DNA from 2 places in the Lysinibacillus canaveralius genome. Region 2 is predicted to be linked to the other one. Evidence: a T-box and tRNA genes for the amino acid it is inferred to sense, from the RefSeq annotation. Region 2 holds a T-box; the other holds one or more tRNA genes.
The links. The T-box of region 2 lies ahead of pheS (phenylalanine--tRNA ligase subunit alpha). A T-box ahead of a tRNA ligase gene usually reads a tRNA of that ligase, here a tRNA-Phe.
Positions count from the first base shown of each region.

Region 1: it has a tRNA-Phe gene. The T-box ahead of pheS (phenylalanine--tRNA ligase subunit alpha) is inferred to sense a tRNA for this amino acid. The anticodon was not compared.

Region 1 covers NZ_CP154840.1:195,328-198,543, forward strand. The annotation lists rRNA gene AA0Y26_RS01005 (23S ribosomal RNA) at 1-377, shown strand, start outside; rRNA gene rrf (5S ribosomal RNA) at 448-563, shown strand; tRNA gene AA0Y26_RS01015 (tRNA-Val) at 575-650, shown strand; tRNA gene AA0Y26_RS01020 (tRNA-Thr) at 660-732, shown strand; tRNA gene AA0Y26_RS01025 (tRNA-Lys) at 740-815, shown strand; tRNA gene AA0Y26_RS01030 (tRNA-Leu) at 828-909, shown strand; tRNA gene AA0Y26_RS01035 (tRNA-Gly) at 954-1,028, shown strand; tRNA gene AA0Y26_RS01040 (tRNA-Leu) at 1,033-1,121, shown strand; tRNA gene AA0Y26_RS01045 (tRNA-Arg) at 1,136-1,212, shown strand; tRNA gene AA0Y26_RS01050 (tRNA-Pro) at 1,221-1,297, shown strand; tRNA gene AA0Y26_RS01055 (tRNA-Ala) at 1,324-1,399, shown strand; tRNA gene AA0Y26_RS01060 (tRNA-Ser) at 1,411-1,503, shown strand; tRNA gene AA0Y26_RS01065 (tRNA-Met) at 1,558-1,632, shown strand; tRNA gene AA0Y26_RS01070 (tRNA-Asp) at 1,636-1,711, shown strand; tRNA gene AA0Y26_RS01075 (tRNA-Phe) at 1,723-1,798, shown strand; tRNA gene AA0Y26_RS01080 (tRNA-Ile) at 1,834-1,910, shown strand; tRNA gene AA0Y26_RS01085 (tRNA-Asn) at 1,924-1,998, shown strand; tRNA gene AA0Y26_RS01090 (tRNA-Glu) at 2,000-2,071, shown strand; gene AA0Y26_RS01095 (hypothetical protein) at 2,959-3,216, shown strand, end outside; gene AA0Y26_RS01100 (hypothetical protein) at 3,210-3,216, shown strand, end outside.
Region 2 covers NZ_CP154840.1:3,129,058-3,136,340, reverse strand. The annotation lists gene nadC (carboxylating nicotinate-nucleotide diphosphorylase) at 1-236, opposite strand, end outside; gene nadB (L-aspartate oxidase) at 193-1,764, opposite strand; gene AA0Y26_RS15860 (cysteine desulfurase family protein) at 1,866-2,963, shown strand; gene sspI (small acid-soluble spore protein SspI) at 2,965-3,174, opposite strand; gene AA0Y26_RS15850 (TrmH family RNA methyltransferase) at 3,354-4,115, shown strand; T-box leader at 4,162-4,371, shown strand; gene pheS (phenylalanine--tRNA ligase subunit alpha) at 4,511-5,548, shown strand; gene pheT (phenylalanine--tRNA ligase subunit beta) at 5,561-7,283, shown strand, end outside.

The sequences.
Region 1 (3,216 bases), 1.6 Mb from region 2:
GGGGCTGTAGTCGGTCCCAAGGGTTGGGCTGTTCGCCCATTAAAGCGGTACGCGAGCTGGGTTCAGAACGTCGTGAGACAGTTCGGTCCCTATCCGTCGTGGGCGTAGGAAATTTGAGAGGAGCTGTCCTTAGTACGAGAGGACCGGGATGGACATACCGCTGGTGTACCAGTTGTTCTGCCAAGGGCATCGCTGGGTAGCTATGTATGGACGGGATAAGTGCTGAAAGCATCTAAGCATGAAGCCCCCCTCAAGATGAGATTTCCCATTACGCAAGTAAGTAAGACCCCTGAAAGACGATCAGGTAGATAGGTTCGAGGTGGAAGTATGGCGACATATGGAGCTGACGAATACTAATCGGTCGAGGACTTAACCAAATTTTGTGTGCTGTACAATGAAACGTTTATCCAGTTTTGAAGGAATAAGTTTCTTCAACTACATAATATGTGAAGTGATGATGGCAGAGAGGTCACACCCGTTCCCATACCGAACACGGAAGTTAAGCTCTCTAGCGCCGATGGTAGTTGGGGGCTTCCCCCTGCGAGAGTAGGACATCGCTTCGCTTATTTTTTTTGGAGGATTAGCTCAGCTGGGAGAGCACCTGCCTTACAAGCAGGGGGTCGGCGGTTCGAGCCCGTCATCCTCCACCATCTCAAAATGCCGGTGTAGCTCAGTTGGTAGAGCAACTGACTTGTAATCAGTAGGTCGTGGGTTCGACTCCTATCGCCGGCATCATTTTGAGCCATTAGCTCAGTTGGTAGAGCATCTGACTTTTAATCAGAGGGTCGAAGGTTCGAGTCCTTCATGGCTCACCATTTTTATAATATGCGGGTGTGGCGGAACTGGCAGACGCACTAGACTTAGGATCTAGCGCCGCAAGGCGTGGGGGTTCGACTCCCTTCACCCGCATCTTTTAACTTCATATACTGTCAGAATAAAAAGCAACGCATATTGCGGAAGTAGTTCAGTGGTAGAACACCACCTTGCCAAGGTGGGGGTCGCGAGTTCGAACCTCGTCTTCCGCTCCAATATGCCGGGGTGGCGGAACTGGCAGACGCACAGGACTTAAAATCCTGCGGTGGGTGACCACCGTGCCGGTTCGATTCCGGCCCTCGGCACCATTTTTATGATTTTAGCGCCCGTAGCTCAATTGGATAGAGCGTCTGACTACGGATCAGAAGGTTATGGGTTCGACTCCTGTCGGGCGCGCCAAAAAATTACGGGAAGTAGCTCAGCTTGGTAGAGCACTTGGTTTGGGACCAAGGGGTCGCAGGTTCGAATCCTGTCTTCCCGACCATCCAAATTTCTATGAATAAACAACATGGGGCCTTAGCTCAGCTGGGAGAGCGCCTGCCTTGCACGCAGGAGGTCAGCGGTTCGATCCCGCTAGGCTCCACCAACCATATAAACGGAGGAATACCCAAGTCCGGCTGAAGGGATCGGTCTTGAAAACCGACAGGCGGGTTAAACCGCGCGGGGGTTCGAATCCCTCTTCCTCCGCCATTTTTGAAATAGAAATGGTGCATTACAGACTTCAGCAAACTTGAATAAAATTATCGCGGGGTGGAGCAGTGGTAGCTCGTCGGGCTCATAACCCGAAGGTCGTTGGTTCAAATCCGGCCCCCGCAACCAAATGGTCCCGTGGTGTAGCGGTTAACATGCCTGCCTGTCACGCAGGAGATCGCCGGTTCGATCCCGGTCGGGACCGCCATTTTTGATAAAGGGTCAGTAGCTCAGTTGGTAGAGCATTAGATTGAAGCTCTAAGTGTCGGCGGTTCGATTCCGTCCTGACCCACCATCAGAAAATACATAAGAAAGTAATTTTAAAGTAGGGGGCCTATAGCTCAGCTGGTTAGAGCGCACGCCTGATAAGCGTGAGGTCGATGGTTCGAGTCCATTTAGGCCCACCATATATAATATTATTCCGAAGTAGCTCAGTGGTAGAGCAACCGGCTGTTAACCGGTTGGTCGTAGGTTCGAGTCCTACCTTCGGAGCCATGGCCCGTTGGTCAAGTGGTTAAGACACCGCCCTTTCACGGCGGTAACACGGGTTCGAATCCCGTACGGGTCATCCTAAAGTATGCAGCGATAAGCTGCATACTTTTTTATTTGCAAATTTTTATCACTATTAAATGGGATATATGAAGAGTTTGCCTGGTAAAGTTTATCGTTAGAAAATAACTGATTATAAAGAATAGAGTGCCTTATTATTGCTCAAATACATTAGCGTAATAACCTACTAAAAATTTAATAATAAAAAGCCTCCTAAAGAATTAAACTGCATCCGAATTGTTAGATACAATCAAACAATTTGGGTGCAGTTTTTCTATAGGAAAGTTTACTACTGAACATGGATTACAAGCAGCAGCTCCTTGGTATCTAAATGGGAATGAAAGCTCTTATAATACACCGAAATTCCTTGTAACAGAGCACAATATAATACGAAGATAAACCATTTTAAAACTAATGGTGTAAATGCTTTTTCTTAAACAATATACGAGCTATAGGTTACAGGTTAAAGTGGCCGTACTAAATTATCTAACTGAATATAGTATATCTAGTGTTGAAACAGCGGCTATTTTCACTACTACAAGTGTTTCAAATATAAGACCTGGAAAAAACGTTTAGTGTAAATGGAATAGATGCTCTTCAATCAAAGGGAAAGAGTCATATATCGATAAGAAAAAGTTCAGCCAACCCCCATTCCAGAAGGCTCTATAGAAGCGCTTGATGAGCGTATTAGACAGTTTATAAGTGAAAAAGGGTTTTAGTCTAGAATTTATTAACTGCACTGTATGCGGCCTGTATGACAGAGAGGGAAAATTATGTTAGGGTAAACACTCTAATTCTGCCGGATTTCTTATATCATTATATTTTAATTGGTAGAATGTGGATTATATTAGTGTATCCCACTAAGAAGGTATATTTTCTACTATAAAACTGATTAGGAAGATAATAATGAAAAAGCTTTTTATTATGTTACTAGCAGCGTTTGTATTAGCTGTAATAAATCCAGTAAAATCGGAAGCGAAAGTGATGCATGACGGGTCGGAAGTTGTAAAAGGGCAAACAGGAAAAATGACTTTCAAAAAAGACATCAAGGTATACAAGAGAAATCCAAATGGTACGTTTGATTCGTTAGTGGTGAAGCGAAACAATTTCTTTAGAACGTATGATATTGAAAATATGATGGCAAAGTATTCTACCAGATGGGAC
Region 2 (7,283 bases):
CCTTCACTGATCCATTGCCCATCCTCCTTTAATACACGAACATGCAGATGATCATCCAGCAACGGAAAACCAATTTCGATAATTTGTCTTCCGCAAAAGATGCCGGATTCTTTCGCATAAAATATAAAAGAACCTTGGTCAGAAGTACTGAAAATGGTTTCGCTGGATAGATCGCCATCCCCGATATCCTCATTAAAGTATTGGAGAAGCATGCTCTTTAATTTGATTGTGTTCATATAAATCGTTCCTCACTTTCATGATTCCTTTTTGGAAAACAATCCATCGTTGCTCCCAGTCCTGTTTCTTTTCGCTGATATCTAGACGAATATGTGCACCTCTTGACTCAGGACGAGAAAGGGCTGCATTCGTAATTAGCGCAGCTGTAATATGCATAAAGGCCAGCTCAATCTCTTTTCTGCTTTTGCATGAAAAGTCAGGGTGTAGAGTGAGGGATGGAAGCTTTGACAGCAGTTTAGATAGGCCATGTTCGGAACGGACAATCCCGACATGGGCAGACATCTCTCGCTGCAATTCCTCCTTTGTTAGGCACGGCTGAAATGATTCCTTCTTTGAAACAGAGGCCGGAATAAAGTCAGACTGGGCAGTGCCGCTTTTTAAAAGATGCACTGCCAGGGATTCACCGAAAACAATCCCTTCCAATAGTGAATTACTCGCCAGACGATTTGCCCCATGAACACCTGTGCAGGCTACCTCACCGACTGCCAAAAGCCGGGGGATAGTCGTTTCTCCAAATGAATTGGCAATGACGCCTCCCATAAGAAAATGACTTCCCGGAGCAATTGGAATTCTTCCTTCGGAAAGGTTGACACCGTGGTTTCTACAAAGCTCGGCGATTGTCGGAAATTGATCATTGAAGTTTTTGACAGAAGTAATATCGATAAAGACGGATTTTCCTTGATCCCTCATTTTGTACATTTCATATGCTGTTATATGTCTTGGGGCCAAATCACCTAGGGGATGTTTGCCAGACATGACAGCATGACCATCCTCATCAATAAATTTTCCACCTGCGCCCCTCACTGCTTCAGAGATGAGTCCGTGCACCCTGTCTACGTAAAGCAGGCTCGGATGAAACTGAATGAACTCCATATCCGTAATAGCGGCACCTGCTAAATAGGCTAATGCAATCCCATCCCCGTAACTGTCGGGGCAATTTGAGGTGTAATCATACAGGGCACCTGCGCCACCGGTTGCTAAAATAACATAGGAGGCGAAGTATGTTTTTTCGCCTGCTTTTGTTTTGACGCGTGCACCACAGCATTCTCCTGCACAATTCAATAACAGTTCATAGGCAAATTCATAAGTGTGAATATGTACATTTTTTGGTAAAGCATTTACATAGTAGTCTACCAAATTTTTGCCAGTAGCATCTCCACCTGCGTGAACGATTCGGTGATGGCTGTGTGCCCCTTCAAGACCGAGAGAAATTTCGCCTTGAAGGGAATGATCAGCAGGGAAGCCTTCTTTTAACAGCTTCCTTACAGCAGTAGAGCCGTATTCGACTAAACACTTTACATTTTCTTCATGGTGATGATATTCACCGGCCGTAAGGGTATCCTGTATATGTAATGAAGTATGGTCCGAGGCAGCGATGACTGCTGCGATACCACCTTGCGCCTTGTAGGAACTACTTGCGGTCAAATCTGCTTTTGTAATGATATGGACTTCAAAGCGCCTGCTTAATCGGCGAGCTGCTTGCAGTGCAGCAATCCCGCCGCCGAGAATTAGGATGTCCGTTTGCATCTTCACATTCATACCTTCTTTACAGTTGTCTTGTCACATATCTTTACATAAAATGGTGAAATAAACAAGTACTTATTATGAACAGGAAAAGAGGAGAAGAAATGACTTATTTAGACTACGCAGCATCTTCACCGATGTTGGAAAGAGCAATCAATGTATATAGTGAAGTTGCCGGTAAAATGTATGCCAATGCTTCCAGTTTGCATGATGCAGGAGGACAAGCAGCATATGCAATCACTTGGGCAAGAAAAGTGATCGCCCAGAAACTAGGCGTTCATTCAGACGGCGTCATTTTTACTGGAGGAGGAACGGAAGGGAATATTTTAGCCATTTTATCTCTTGCTCGTTCGGAGAAAAAGGGGAGACATATCATCACGTCGATGGCAGAGCATACCTCTGTACATGCAGCGATGAACACGCTGGAACAGGAAGGTTTTGAAGTCACACGCCTTCCGTTGACAGAAAGAGGTGTAGTAGATGTGAAGACAGTAGAGGAGGCAATTAGACCCGATACAACACTTATCTCCATTCAGCATGTAAATGCTGAAATTGGTACGATTCAGCCTATAGGTAAGATAGCAAAGGTAGCCAAAGAGCATGGAATTTTCTGTCATGTAGACTGTGTACAGTCTTTTTGTAAACTGAACATAGCTGGATTTTCTAGCCAAGTAGATGCTATTACAGTTTCCGGTCATAAAATTGGAGGGCCCAAAGGATGCGGTGCTATTTATTTCAACCCTTATGTAAGAGCGACCCCTGTTTTTCCCGGAGTAACGCATGAACGTGGCCTGCGTGGGGGAACACTTAATACACCGGCTATTGTCGCGATGGCAGTGGCGGTAGAAGACTATTACTACGATTTAAAGGAACAATGGCAATTACGAGAAAAACTTGTGAAATCGTTGCATCATAAGAAGTTTCAAATAATTGAAGGGATATGGACCGAACAGCTGCCAAATATTTGCGGCATCTGTATGAAAGGCGTGGAGGGACAGCTGGTTATGCTGAAGCTGAATGAGCAGGAGATGTACATATCAACAGGCAGTGCTTGTGATAGTAATAGCGCTTCCGGTACGAAGGCCATTTTAGCAATGGGCCGATCATACGAGGAAGCGCGGCAGTTCTTTCGTATTTCATTTGGGACACAAACAACAGCCCAAGAGATTGACCGGTGCGCCCGTGCATTATCAAAGCTGTAATTTACGATACGAAAATTTTTTCAAGCTTTGAAGTAAAGGCAGTTCTTTCATTTTCAGATGCATCTTTCCACCATGCTTCCAAAAATACACCTAAACCTGGCAGGAGATGCTCCTCGCCGCGAGCAATTGCATCATTGATTGTTTCATCAAATGCTGCAGATGAGTCGCCTTTAACGTTTGTAGTGATTGCTTCTCGAATTTGAAAATCCATAGTTGACACTCCTTTCTCTTCCTTAGTATTTCAAGGTAGAAAAAAAGTATACGTAAGGTAGAAGGGAATTGTTTGATTCCGTCTCCTTTGCTATAAAAACAGGTGAGCGGAATTCTATATCCTGGAACTCGTTTCTATGTTATAATGCGGGATTGAAACTACTTAAAAGGACGGATACGATGAAGCGAATTGAATCAACTCAAAATGCACTCGTGAAGCATTGGAAAAAGCTTGTGACGCTCCGTAAAGAACGGGAAAAATCAAGTGAATTCATCATTGAAGGCTTCCATCTTGTAGAGGAAGCCTTAAAGAATAAAGAGCAGATACTCCAAATTATCGTTCGTGATGATGTGGACTTGCCCTTGCTTTGGCAGACAGACGATGTCCAAATGGTACAGGTAAATGAAGCGGTAGCAAAGGAAATTGCCGAAACAGAGAAATCCCAAGGTGTATTTGCACATTGTAAAGTGAGTGAGCCGACGGAAATCGAGATGGCTGGATGGAAAAAGGTTCTTCTCATTGATGCGGTGCAAGACCCGGGCAATATTGGGACGATGATTCGTACAGCAGACGCAGCAGGGATTGATGCTGTGGTACTTGGAAAAGGATGTGCAGATGCATATAATCCCAAAGTTATGCGTTCAGCACAGGGCTCACACTTCCATATTCCAGTCGTTCGAGGCGAGTTGAACGATTGGATTGATCGGCTGCAGGATGATGGCGTAAAAGTATTCGGTACATCGCTTGAAGAAGCTATTTCATACCGGGACATTAATGTAACAGAAGACTTTGCAGTTATTGTGGGAAATGAGGGTGCTGGTATCAGCCCGCAGCTTCTGGCGAAAACAGACCAGAATGTGATCATTCCGATTTTAGGCGGTGCAGAGTCACTAAACGTAGCGGTAGCAACGGGTATATTATTATACGCGTTTGTGAAATAACTTGAAGAAGTTCACATAATCTTGTACTATTGAATACGTATAAAATGTAAATGCAACGACCGAGAAGAGTAGTTGTGACACACATGGAGCAGGGAATGATAGCCTTTGACTGGAAGCTATCTGCATGATGACACGATGAAGTTCACCTCGCGAGCAGCACAGAAGAAAATCTGTGCCGGTGACAAGCCGTTATTTGAATTGAGTGATTGCTTCAGGCAATAACTAGGGTGGTACCACGAATATCCTCGTCCCTTTTTAGGGGCGGGGTTTTTTTATTTGTAATTGAAAATTGCAGGTAAGTGTGCAAAATTCGCTTAGTATGATGAGAAAGCGCTGGTATCGCCCTTAATGACTGAACCTACTCGACCATAATATTTAAATAGGAGGATTTATCAATGGAACAGCAATTAAAGCAGCTGGAGCAGGAAGCTCTGGCGAAAATTGAAGCTGCCTCGTCATTAAAAGAGTTAAATGACGTGCGTGTTGCTTATCTAGGTAAAAAAGGACCTATCACTGACCTGCTAAAAGGTATGGGTAAGCTATCAGCTGAAGAACGTCCGAAAATGGGGGCTTTAGTTAATACAGTTCGTGAAAGCTTAACAGAAGTATTGACAGCAAAGTCGACTGCTTTAGAGGAAGCGGCTATTCAAGAGCAATTGGAAAAAGAATCAATCGATGTGACTTTACCGGGCGCTAAGGTGCAGATCGGTAACCGCCACCCACTGACACGTGTCATTGAGGAAATTGAAGATTTATTCGTTTCAATGGGATATGAAATTGCTGAAGGGCCGGAAGTCGAAAAAGATTACTACAACTTCGAGGCATTAAACCTGCCAAAAGGACATCCAGCGCGTGATATGCAGGATTCATTCTATATTTCTGAGGATATCTTGCTGCGCACACATACATCTCCGGTACAGGCTCGTACAATGGAAGCCAAAAAAGGGGAACCAATCCGTATTATTTGTCCTGGGAAAGTATTCCGTCGAGATACAGATGACGCAACGCACTCCCACCAATTTATGCAAATTGAAGGACTTGTAATTGGCGACAACATTCGTATGAGTGACTTAAAAGGAACACTTGATGCGTTAGCGAAGAAAATGTTCGGTGCTGAGCGTGAAATCCGTCTTCGTCCTTCCTTCTTCCCATTCACAGAGCCGTCAGTAGAGGTGGATGTATCTTGCCATAAATGCGGCGGTGACGGCTGTAACGTATGTAAGAAAACAGGCTGGATTGAAATTTTGGGTGCAGGTATGGTACACCCGAATGTTCTTGAAATGGCCGGCTATGATTCGAAAAAAGTATCAGGCTTTGCGTTCGGAATCGGTGCAGAACGTATCGCGATGTTAAAATACGGGGTGGATGATATCCGTCACTTCTATACGAATGACGTACGCTTCTTATCACAATTCCACCGCAGTGAAGGGTAAGGAGGAAGTAAAATGTTAGTATCATTGAAATGGTTATCACAGTATGTAGATATTGAAGGTCTTGCACCGGAGGAATTAGCAGAAAAAATTACGCGCTCAGGTATTGAGGTAGACGCAGTAATCGACCGTGCGCTAGGGATGACAAACGTGGTCGTTGGTCATGTTGTTTCAAAGGAGAAGCACCCTGAAGCGGATAAATTAAATGTCTGTCAAGTGGACGTCGGTGAGGAAAGCTTACAGCAAATCGTTTGTGGCGCACCGAATGTGGATGCAGGGCAGAAAGTGATCGTTGCACGTCCGGGTGCAAGATTACCAGGCGGCATTAAAATAAAAAAGGCAAAGCTCCGCGGACAGGAATCAAACGGTATGATCTGTTCTCTACAAGAGCTGGGTATCGAAGGACGACTAGTACCGAAGGCATATGCAGAAGGAATTTATGTATTGCCGGAAGACAGCGCGCCGGGTACAGATGCGCTAGAATTATTAGGTTTGCGTGATACAGTATTAGAGCTTGGTCTGACACCAAACCGCTCGGATGCATTATCAATGCTTGGCGTAGCTTATGAGGTAGCAGCAATTCTTTCAAAAGATGTGAAGCTTCCTGAAGTCAGCTACACTGCGTCAGCTGAAAAGGCACAAGATCACTTAAGCTTGCGTGTTGAAGATACAACGGTGAACCCTCTGTATGCAGCGAAAGTTATAAAGAACGTAAAAGTAGCAGAATCTCCATTATGGCTGCAACATTATTTAATGGCAGCTGGTGTACGCCCTCACAATAATGTAGTCGATATTACAAACTACATTTTAATGGAATATGGCCAACCGTTGCATGCATTCGATTACGATAAGCTGGGTACGGGTGAAATCGTGACTCGTCATGCGGCAGAAGGTGAAAAAATTACAACATTAGATGATCAGGAACGTACATTGCAGGCGCATAACTTTGTCATCACAAACGGCAAGGAACCTGTAGCTGTAGCTGGTGTAATGGGAGGCGCAAATTCAGAAGTCTCCGATGAAACAACAACAGTTGTTATTGAATCTGCTTATTTCGCAGGACAGTCCGTACGCCGTACATCAAAAGATTTAGGATTACGTTCAGATTCATCAGCACGTTTTGAAAAAGGCGTGGATCCAAACCGTGTCATCCCTGCAGCAGAGCGTGCTGCACAGCTGCTTTCAGAGCTTGCTGGCGGTGAAGTATTAGAAGGGACAGTGCTTGTAGATGAGTTAGATAAGACACCTGTCCGTGTCGTTGTTTCTCCTGATTTCATCAATACACGTCTTGGTATGAAGATTTCGCTAGAAGATATGCTGTCCATTTTAGAGCGCCTGCAATTTGAAGTAGAGGCAGCAAACGGTTTATTAATCATCGATGCACCTACACGTCGCCAAGATATTAAAATTGAAGAGGACATCGTAGAAGAGGTTGCTCGTATGTTCGGCTATGATGAAATTCCAACTACGCTTCCTGAATCAGGAGAGCAAGTAGGCGGTTTGACGGCTTACCAGGAAAAACGCCGCGTAGTGCGTAACGTGATGGAAGGCGCTGGTCTTTTCCAAGCGGTTACTTACTCACTTACATCAGCTGCAGCTTCTCAAAAATATGCATTAAAAGCTGAAGAAACAACAAAGCTTCTTATGCCGATGTCAGAAGAGCGTTCTACGTTGCGTCAAAGCTTGATTCCACATCTAGTAGAGGCTGCTGCCTATAATGTGGCGCGTCAAATCGACT